DNA from 3 places in the Verrucosispora sp. WMMD703 genome. Region 1 is predicted to be linked to each of the others. Evidence: riboswitches for the same ligand, from Rfam matches in the RefSeq annotation. Region 1 holds a riboswitch; each other region holds the start of a gene.

The links. Region 1 has a riboswitch for cyclic di-AMP ahead of ACN26Z_RS04570 (coiled-coil domain-containing protein). Riboswitches for the same ligand answer to the same signal wherever they lie in the genome.
Region 2: another riboswitch for cyclic di-AMP. It lies ahead of ACN26Z_RS02715 (NlpC/P60 family protein); the one in region 1 lies ahead of ACN26Z_RS04570 (coiled-coil domain-containing protein).
Region 3: another riboswitch for cyclic di-AMP. It lies ahead of ACN26Z_RS24130 (coiled-coil domain-containing protein); the one in region 1 lies ahead of ACN26Z_RS04570 (coiled-coil domain-containing protein).

What each region holds. Positions count from the first base shown of each region.
Region 1 covers NZ_JBMHMM010000004.1:846,643-849,888, reverse strand. Annotated here, with positions in the region: gene ACN26Z_RS04575 (YibE/F family protein) at 1-1,032, shown strand, start outside; cyclic di-AMP (ydaO/yuaA leader) riboswitch at 1,199-1,330, shown strand; gene ACN26Z_RS04570 (coiled-coil domain-containing protein) at 1,334-2,350, shown strand; gene ACN26Z_RS04565 (carbonic anhydrase) at 2,483-3,181, opposite strand.
Region 2 covers NZ_JBMHMM010000004.1:467,789-471,034, forward strand. Annotated here, with positions in the region: gene ACN26Z_RS02710 (NlpC/P60 family protein) at 107-1,117, shown strand; cyclic di-AMP (ydaO/yuaA leader) riboswitch at 1,310-1,443, shown strand; gene ACN26Z_RS02715 (NlpC/P60 family protein) at 1,517-2,551, shown strand; gene dcd (dCTP deaminase) at 2,639-3,217, opposite strand.
Region 3 covers NZ_JBMHMM010000004.1:5,208,635-5,211,880, forward strand. Annotated here, with positions in the region: gene ACN26Z_RS24120 (HelD family protein) at 1-341, shown strand, start outside; gene ACN26Z_RS24125 (cation diffusion facilitator family transporter) at 433-1,350, shown strand; cyclic di-AMP (ydaO/yuaA leader) riboswitch at 1,503-1,634, shown strand; gene ACN26Z_RS24130 (coiled-coil domain-containing protein) at 1,639-2,742, shown strand; gene ACN26Z_RS24135 (1-phosphofructokinase family hexose kinase) at 2,958-3,246, shown strand, end outside.

The DNA of each region.
Region 1 (3,246 bases):
ATCCCGACCGGGCCGGGCGCCCCTCGCGTCGAGGTCGACGACGACATCATCCTGGTCTCGCTGATCGACCCGGAGGATCCGACGGTCAGCACCTACAACATCGCCGAGCACCAACGCGGCAAGCCGCTGGTGTGGCTGGCCGTACTCTTCGCCGCCGCCATCGTCGCCTTCGGGCGGCTGCGCGGACTGGCCGCGCTGGGTGGCCTGGCCGCCAGCTTCGCCATCCTGCTGACCTTCGTACTGCCCGGCATCAGCGCCGGCCAGCCACCGCTCGCGGTCGCCATCGTCGGCGCCTCGCTGATCATGTTCGTGGTGCTGTACCTGACCCACGGCATATCCGCCCAGACCTCGGTGGCCGTGCTCGGCACGCTCGCCAGTCTGGTGCTCACCGGGCTGCTCGGGCTGGCCGCGACCGGGGCCACCCACCTGACCGGTTTCGGCAGCGAGGACGCCACCACCCTGTCCATGTTCCGGGCCGACGTCGACCTGCACGGTCTGCTGCTCGCCGGCATCATCATCGGCTCGTTGGGCGTACTCGACGACGTCACGGTCACCCAGGCCGCCGCGGTCAACGAGTTGCGCCACGCCAACCCGGACCTCTCCCGCCGGGAGTTGTACCGCTCGGCCACCCGGGTCGGGCGGGCACACATCGCCTCGGTGGTCAACACGATCGTGCTGGCGTACGCCGGCGCCTCGCTGCCCCTCCTGCTTCTGCTGACCGCGGATTCCCGCGCACTGGGGCAGATCCTGACCAGCGAGTTCCTCACCACGGAGATCGTTCGTAGCGTGGTCGCCACGCTCGGGCTGATCGCCGCGGTACCGCTTACCACCGCGCTGGCTGCGGTGGTCAGCACCGCCGGGCGCGGCGACGCCGACGTCCACAGCGGTGAGCCCACCCCCGTGATTCCCCGGCCGGCAACGGACCGGGCCGAGGCGCTCCACGCCCTCAGCACCCCACCCACCCGAAACACGTCCCCCGCCACCCCTCCAAGGTGGCCCGACCCGGACAGGAGCACGGACACCACATGGTGACACTCCTCAACGTGACCGCCCCTGTATACGCGGCTCGTAATCGTGTCGCTGGTCACTCAAAGCGATTACGAAATGACGCATCTAGTCGGGTTCGGGGCGTAGAAGCACAGATGGACTGTCAGGTAACCTCACTGCCGGTCACCGCCGAAGGCGCGCAGCGGCGCCTGCGGTGCCGCCGCCCAATCGCCGCCAGGCGAGCCGGGGACCCAGGTACGTGGGGTGAATCCGCGAAAGCGGTAGGGGCCACTTCCGTCCCGAACCCGTCAGCTAACCCGGTCGGCGGTCGATGGAAGGGAAAACAGTGACGGCACCCCTACGCCGCTGGTTGACGCCCGTGGTGGCCGTGTTCGCCGCGTTCGCCGTTTTCGCTGGTCCGATGCCGGCGACGGCCGCACCGAACGACCCCAAACCAGCGGAGCACGACGACGACCCGCCGATGCTCAACGACTTGATCGAGGCGACCACCCGGGACTACTCCAAGGCCAAGGCCAAGCTGGAGAAATCCAAGAAGCGGCAACTCCGACTGGCGGTTGAGGTCCGCGCCGCTCAGGCTGACCTGGACGCACTCTCGCCACAGGTCGCTCAGATCGCCACCCAGTCGTACCGCACGGGCCGGGTCGGCGCGATCGCCATGCTGTTGCAGAGCAGTGCACCGGACTCGTTCATCAACCGGGCCTCGGCGCTGGACGAGCTGAACCTGGTGAACGACAAGAAACTGGGCGAGGTCAACGCGATCAAGCTCCGCGCCGAGCAGGCCAAGCTCGCGCTCGACGCCGAGGTGCGCGAGCAGAAGAAGCTGACAAATGACATGGCGCGCAAGAAGAGCGAGGCGGAGAAGTCCCTCCGACTGGTCGGTGGTGTCGGCCTGACCGGCGGGTTGGTGGACGCCACCTCGCCGGTGGCCCGGATCGCGCCGAACCGGGCCTCGGACGGCGGCTGGAAGCCCGAGTCGTGCAGCCAGAACGACCCCACCACGTCGGGCTGCATCACGCCGCGGACGCTGCACATGTACAAGGAGGTCAAGCGAGCCGGATTCAACCGGTTCGTCGGCTGCTTCCGTCCGGGTGACAAGTTCGAGCACCCCAAGGGCCGGGCCTGTGACTGGTCATTGCAGAACAGCGGCTTCAGCCCGTGGCACAACAACGACACCCGGATCTACGGCAACAACCTGGCGGCCTTCCTGGTCCGCAACGCCGACCGACTGGGCGTCTACTACGTGATCTGGAACCGGCAGATCTGGTTCGCGGCCACCGAGCGCTGGAGTTCCTACAGCGGCCCGTCCAACCACACGGACCACGTACACGTGTCGCTGCTCTGATCGCTCACACGACGCACCGAGGGCCGTCCCGCCAACCGTGGTGGGACGGCCCTCGTCGTTCCGGAGGTCACCGTCGCGGTCGCCGACTGCCGGTACCCGGACCGGCCTCATTCCTCGCGACGGGTCGCGGGATCAGGGCGCGGTCGCCATCGCACCGCCGAGTGCGGCGGGTTCCGCGGCGACCGCCCGCACCTCACCGGCGGCCAGTCGGTACGACATGCCGACCACCGCACATCGCCCGGCCGCCACCTCCGCAGCGAGAGTCGTGGAGGAGGCCAGCATCGTCTCGACGGTCCGCGCGATGTGGATGTCCACGATGCCGTCCAGGTCGTGCACTCCGGTGTCCTGCGCCCGGCGCAGGCTCGGCACCACGGCGTCGACCACGGCGCCCAGATGCCCGGGCGGCGTGGTGGCGGTGGCCAGTGCCTCGCGGGCCGCCTGGACAGCGCCGCACGAGTCGTGGCCGAGCACCACCACCAGGGGCGTACGCAGCACGGCCACCGCGTACTCCACGCTGCCCAGCACCTCCGGCCCGACGGTGTGTCCGGCGGTACGAACCACGAAGAGGTCGCCCAACCCGCGATCGAAGATGATCTCGGCGGCGAGCCGGGAGTCGGAGCAGCCGACGATCACCGCGAAGGGATGCTGTTCGGCCGCGACGGCGGCCCGCCGCCCAGCGTTCTGGTTGGGATGCCGCAGTGCGTCGGTGACGAACCGCCGGTTCCCGGCGAGCAACTCGGCGAGGGCCCGCTGCGGGGCGCCGGGAAGATCCGCGCTGAGCAACTCGCGGTCCGGTCCGGGCTGGGGACCGAGCGTTCCGGGTCGACTCATCCGGCTGCACCTCATCTCTGGGAGGAATGCCTGGTCATCCCGGCCGGCGCTGGTCACGGGCTGCC
Region 2 (3,246 bases), 380 kb from region 1:
ATTCCCCACCTACCGTTCCCTAATGTTGGGCACCGACCGCCATGGGTCGTCTGTCCCCGCCCCTTACCGCTCGCGGGACGCCCGGTGGTCGGCTGCAAAGGAGACGCTGCCGGTGGCAACCATGCCCCTCCATCGTCGTGCGCCAGGGCGATCTCGTCCGGGTGGCCTGCGTAGGGCCGCCCGTGGGCTGGTCGTCCTCGTCGCCGCCGCCGCGGTCGGTGCCGGCCTGCTCGCCGCCCCCGCGTACGCCGAACCCTCGGTCGACGAGATCGAGGCCCAGATCGACAAGCAGTGGGAGAAGCTGGAACCCACAATCGAGCAGTACAACAAGGTGCGCTCCCAGCTGCGGGTCAACAAGCAGAAGTCGAAGAGCCTGGAGAAGAAGATCCAGCCGCTGGCTCTGGAGACCGAGCTGGCGATGAACCGGGTCGCCGATCTCGCCTCCCGGTACTACATCACCGGCCCGTCCAAAGAGATCGGTGTTGTGCTGCTCAACTCCAAGCCGAACGAGCTCGGCGAGCAGATGGCCTTCCTTGACCGACTCGCGTCGCAGGAGCGCCGCGAGCTCGAAGGCGTCATGAAGATCCGCAAGAAGTACGACGACCAGAAGGCCAAGCTCGACGCCCTGATCGCCGACCAGGAGACGAAGGCGAAGCAGCTGGCGGCGAAGAAGAAGCAGATCGACGCCGAGATCAAGCGGCTCGAACGGTCGCTGCCGGTGACCACGGTGAAGACCACCAACTGCCCGACCATCAACGGTGTGGTCAGCGATGCCGCTCGCACCGCCATCCGTACGGCATGCGCCCAGGTCGGCAAGCCGTACGTGTGGGGCGCCACCGGCCCGAACTCGTTCGACTGCTCGGGTCTGACCCAGTACGCCTACCGGGCTGCCGGCATCTCGCTCACCCACTTCACCGGCGCACAGTGGAACGAGGGCAAGGCAATCTCGCGGTCCGACGCCCGTCCGGGTGACCTGGTCTTCTTCTTCAGCGACCTGCACCACGTGGGGCTCTACCTGGGCAACAACCAGATGGTGCATGCGGCCCGAGCCGGTAAGCCGGTAAACGTCTCGCCGATCACGACCATGCCGCTCGCCGGTTTCCGCCGACCCGGCTGAGCCGCCACCAGCGCCCGCTGAGCGGTCGCACAGGATCTCCCGAGGGTCCCCGGTCAAGTCGACGGGGGCCCTCGCCATTGTCGGATGTCAGCACCCACAGTGACGGTGTGGTTGTGTTGCGTATCGACGCTGATCGTCCCTACGCTGGGTAATCGTCGACCGCTGGCAGGTCCGTCCATCCGGGGCGGTAACGGTCCGACACCGCCGAATCGCTCGTGAGCGAGCCGGGAACCAGGTACCCGGGGTGAATCCGTGCGGGGCACGGTAGGGCGCCCCTTCTCGCCCGAACCCGTCAGCTAGGCCCTGTGTCGAAGTCCTCGGTCGAGCCGAGGCGGAGTCCAGACTCCGACACAGGGCCTGACCCGGTAGGCGGTATGGGAAGAAGGAGTGCTGAGCCCGGTGGCAGACCATGCCCCGCGGCCGCCGTCACCGCGTCCGGAATTGCCCGGCCGGCCGACGGCAGCGCCGCGTTTCCGCTGGTACCGCTGCATCCCCGCCGCCCTGGCCGCGACCGCCGTGATGTTGACCGGCGGTGCGGCGGCGGCCTGGGCCGACCCCACGGTCGCCGACATCGAGCGCCGGATCGACGAGGACTGGAACCGGCTCGAACCCGTCATCGAACAGCACAACGCCACCCGGCAGGACCTGGCCGGCAAGCGGCGGGAGGCGGACGCGCTGGCCGCTCGGATCGCGCCGCTGCAACGCCAGGTGGACCAGGCGATGGACAGGGTCGGCAAGCTCGCTGCCGGCGCGTACAAGGGCGAGCAGGTGCGGGCCGTCAACGCGCTGCTGGGCAGCCGGTCGCCGGGCGAAGTCGTCGAGCAGCTCGGCCTGCTCGACCGGTATGCGCGCGTGCAGCAGCAGGACGTCCGGCACGCGAGTGAACTGCGCGACGAACTCGCCGCGGCCAAGGCCGGGCTGGACCACACCATCGATCAGCTCGCCCACACCGAGGCCGACCTCGCCGACAAGCGGCGACGGATCGACGCCGAAATCGACCGGTTGCAGCGGCTCCGGCTACGGGCGTACGGCAAGGGTGGCGGTGGCCCGCTGCGGCCGGCACCCTGTCCGGCCAGCTACCCCGGCGGACCGGCCGGTGAGGCGGTCACCTTCGCCTGCGCCCAGATCGGCAAGCCGTACTCCTGGGGCGCCGAAGGCCCGAACGCGTACGACTGCTCCGGGCTGACGCTGGCCGCATGGTCGCGGGCCGGTGTCGCACTGCCGCACAACGCGGCCAGGCAGCGCCGGGTCACCGCGTCGGTCAGTCGCGGCGCACTGCGCCCCGGCGACCTCGTCTTCTACTACCGGGACCTGCACCACGTCGGCATGTACGTCGGTGGTGGCTGGGTGGTGCACGCCTCCCGGGCGGGTCAGCCGGTCAAGATGAAGCGACTGGACAGCGGCCCGGTGCACAGCTTCGGCCGGCCGGGCTGAGGCTTCGGAGCGTACGACGTCGGGCCCTTACGGGTGCGGCGGTCGCGGCACGGGCAGTGAATCATCGCCCGCAGCGACCCTGCGGTGTCAGCGGGTGGGCCAGGTGCGCCAGCTCTGCCAGGCGCGACTCGGCGTCGGGCCGCGCTGGCCCTGGTAACGGGAACCGTAGACGGCCGAGCCGTACGGGTGCTCGGCCGGCGAGGAGAGCCGGAAGATACAGAGCTGCCCGATCTTCATGCCCGGCCAGAGGGTGATCGGCAGGTTGGCCACGTTGGACAGCTCCAGGGTGACGTGACCGGAGAAGCCGGGATCGATGAAGCCGGCGGTCGAGTGAGTGAGCAGGCCGAGTCTTCCCAGGCTGGACTTGCCTTCGAGGCGGCCGGCGAGCTGGTCGCCCAGCGAGATGACCTCAAGCGTCGAGGCGAGCACGAACTCGCCCGGGTGCAGCACGAACGCTTGGCCGTCGGGCACCTCGACGGCGGAGGTGAGGTCGTCCTGTCGGGTCGCCGGGTCGATGTGGGTGTAGAGGTGGTTGTTGAAGACCCGGAACAGTTTGTCCAGTCGTACGTCGATGCTGGAGGGCTGCACCAGCGTGGGCTCGAACGGTTCGAGCGCCAGGGTGCCCGCCTTGATCTCGGACACCAGGTCACGGTCGGAGAGCAGCATCGCCACACCATAGCTGCCGGTATGTGACA
Region 3 (3,246 bases), 4.4 Mb from region 1:
GTTCCACCGGGATCGATCCACTCCAGCTCGAGGTGCCGGCGCCCGAGCTGGAGACCACAGTCGTGACAGCCGCCAGCGCCCTGCTCGGCGAGGTCGAGGGGACCGTCGGCGTGATCACTCCGGTGCCCCGACGGGACCAGGTCGCGGCCTGGCTGGGGGCGCTGGGCGGGCAGCGGTTGCAGGTGGTGACCAGCCTGGAGGCCAAGGGCATGGAGTACGACGGTGTGGTGCTGGTCGCCCCGGCGGAGATCCGGGCGGAGCCGGGCTCCGGTGTCCGTACCCTCTACGTCGCCCTGTCCCGGGCCACCCAGCGGTTGACCACCGTCGACCCGGCCGGGTGAACCCGAGCACCGCGACCCGCCCGACGATTGCATACATAGCGATGTTGGCATAGCTCCGTCCCCGGTCCGGCGGACGACGCAAGGTGTCTGGGTGGGCGCCGGCCATGACCACCACCACGCTGCGGTGTCGAACGCCGCCCACCGCCACTCCGGCCGGCTGTGGGCAGCGTTCGCCCTGCTCAGCGCGCTGATGGTGATCGAGGCAGGCACCGCTCTGCGGACCGGTTCGCTGGCCCTGCTCTCCGACGCCGGGCACATGTTCACCGACGTGTTGGGCATCGGGATGGCCCTCGCGGCCGTGGCTGCCACCCGTCGGGCCGACACGGACCCGCAACGCACCTTCGGGCTCTACCGACTGGAGGTGCTCGCGGCCCTGGCCAACGCCGTACTGCTCTCCGGCGTCGCGGTGTACGTGCTGGTCGAGGCGGTACGCCGAATCGGCGATCCGCCCGAGGTGCTCGCCGGCCCGGTCCTGGTGGTGGCCGCACTCGGCCTGCTCGCCAACGTCGCCGCGTTCGCCCTCCTGCGTCCGGGGGCGCGGGAGAGCATCAACCTGCGCGGGGCGTATCTGGAGGTGCTGGCGGACCTGCTCGGTTCGCTTGGCGTGATCGCGGCCGCCCTGCTGATCGCCGTGACCGACTGGTGGTGGGCCGACCCTCTGGTGGCCACCGCGATCGCCACGTTCATCCTGCCCCGGACGTGGCGCCTGGGCCGGGCCGCGGTACGCATCCTGGTCCAGGCCGCTCCGGAACACCTTCAGGTCACCGCGGTGTATGACCGGCTGGCCGCGGTGCCGGGCGTGGCCGGCGTCCACGACCTGCACGTCTGGACGTTGACCTCCGGCATGGAGGTCGCCTCGGCGCACCTCACCGTCAGACCGGGCGCCGACGTCGGCGCCGTGCTGGCGGCGGCCCGCTCGGCGCTGCACGAGGACTTCCAGATCGAGCACGCGACCCTCCAGATCGAGCCGCGGTCGGATCCCGGGCACTGCGGGGCGGCGCAGTGGTGACCGGAAGAATCAGAGAAAAGGGGTCATTGTCCGCTTTTGGTCTGTTCTACTAGTCAACAACTGAACACCAGCAGTAACAGCAGCTGCACCGGTCACATGGGCACCGGTAGGCTCGGACCCGGCCTCCGCCAGGCGGCACCCACAGGTGCCGGCGGCGGCCGCCGCCTAATCGCCCGCCAGGGCGAACCGGGGAACCAGGTTCCTGGGGTGTATCCGCGTCAGCGGTAGGGATCTTCCGTCCCGAACCCGTCAGCTAACCCGGTCGGCGGCTGACGGAAGGAAACGTGCATGCCAGCAGTGGCAACGGTAAGACCGGCCGCCCGTACGGCGGCCCTGATCGCCGCCGCGCTCGCCCTCACTCTCGGCGTCGCGCTGGCCCCCTTCACCCCCGCCGCCGCGGCATCGCCGCCATTGCGGGCGGCTGCCCCGGGCGACGTGGACGACGAGGGTGGCACCCCGGCGCTGCGGGCCCAACTGGAGGCCGCCAGCAAGGGCTACCTCGACGCCAAGACCGCACTCGACCGCTCGGTCAAGCGCCAGAAGAAGCTTGCCGAGCAGCTCAAGACGACCGAGAGTCAGGTCGCCGAGCGGGGCACCAAGGTCGCCGAGATCGCCGCACAGGCGTACCGCACCGGGCGGCTGGGCGCCGCGTCGGCTCTGCTCAACAGCGGTTCACCGGCCGGCTTCATGGACCGGGCGGCAGCGCTGGACGCGGTGGCTGCCAACGAGGATCGCGCGCTGCGTGAGCTCCAGGTGGCCCGGGACGAGGTCAGCGCCACCAAGCAGGCCCTGGACGTGGAGATCCAGGAGCAGCGCAAGCAGGTGGCCGTGATGGCCAAGCGCAAGGACCAGGCCGAGCGGGCGTTGACCGTGGCCATCGAGCGGGACGAGGCGGCCGAACGGGCCAGGGCCGCCGAGCGGGCCGCCCGGTCACCGTCGCGGAGCAGCGGGTCGAGTCCCACCGCCAAGCCCGCTCCCCGCAACTCCGACGGGTCGTGGCCCTCGGAGTCGTGCAGCGTCAACGACCCCACCCCGGCCAACGGCTGCATCACCCCACGCACCCTGCATGCGCTGAAGCAGGCCAAGTCGGCTGGCTTCACCCGGTACGTCTCCTGCTACCGCTCCGGCGGCTCGGGCGAGCACCCGAAGGGTCGGGCCTGCGACTTCGCCGCCCAGAAGAACGGCTTCGGCGGGGACGCGACCGGAGGCGACCGGACCTACGGCAACAACCTGGCGGCGTACTTCGTCAAGAACGCCGACCGGCTCGCGGTGCTCTACGTGATCTGGTACAGGCAGATCTGGCTGCCCAGCAGCGGCTGGAAGTCGTACAGCGGCGCCCGGGGTGACCCGTCCAGCGACCACACCAACCACGTCCACCTGTCGGTGTACTGACTTCCTCGTCGCGCCGGGTGAACTGCTCTTCACGAGCGGTTCACCCGGCGCTGCGTTTCACCGTTGGCCGGCGGGGCACCGTCCCTTCGGCGCGCATCGACGCGCCTCCTTGGTTACCGTCGTACCAGGAAGCGGTATTTGTCCGCTAACGGGAGGAACGCCATGAACGAGCGAATCGCCAGGCCCGGCGGCGGTACGGACAACGGGGAGCGGTCATGACCGGCCGCGTCATGATCTTCGCACCGACACCGCTGCTGACCGTGACCATCGACCAGCCGAGCGACGCACCCGAGTTGCACCTGCACCCGGGCGGGCAGGGGGTGTGGCAGGCCAGGATGGTGCTGTCCCTCGGCGTCGACGTGGTGCTCTGCGCGGCGCTCGGCGGCGAGGTCGGGCAGGTACTGCAACCGTTGCTGGTAAGCGAGGGAGTCGACCTCAAGGTGGTGGCCCGCGACTCCGGCGGCACCGGCGGGTACGTGCACGACCGCCGCGAGGGGACCCGCC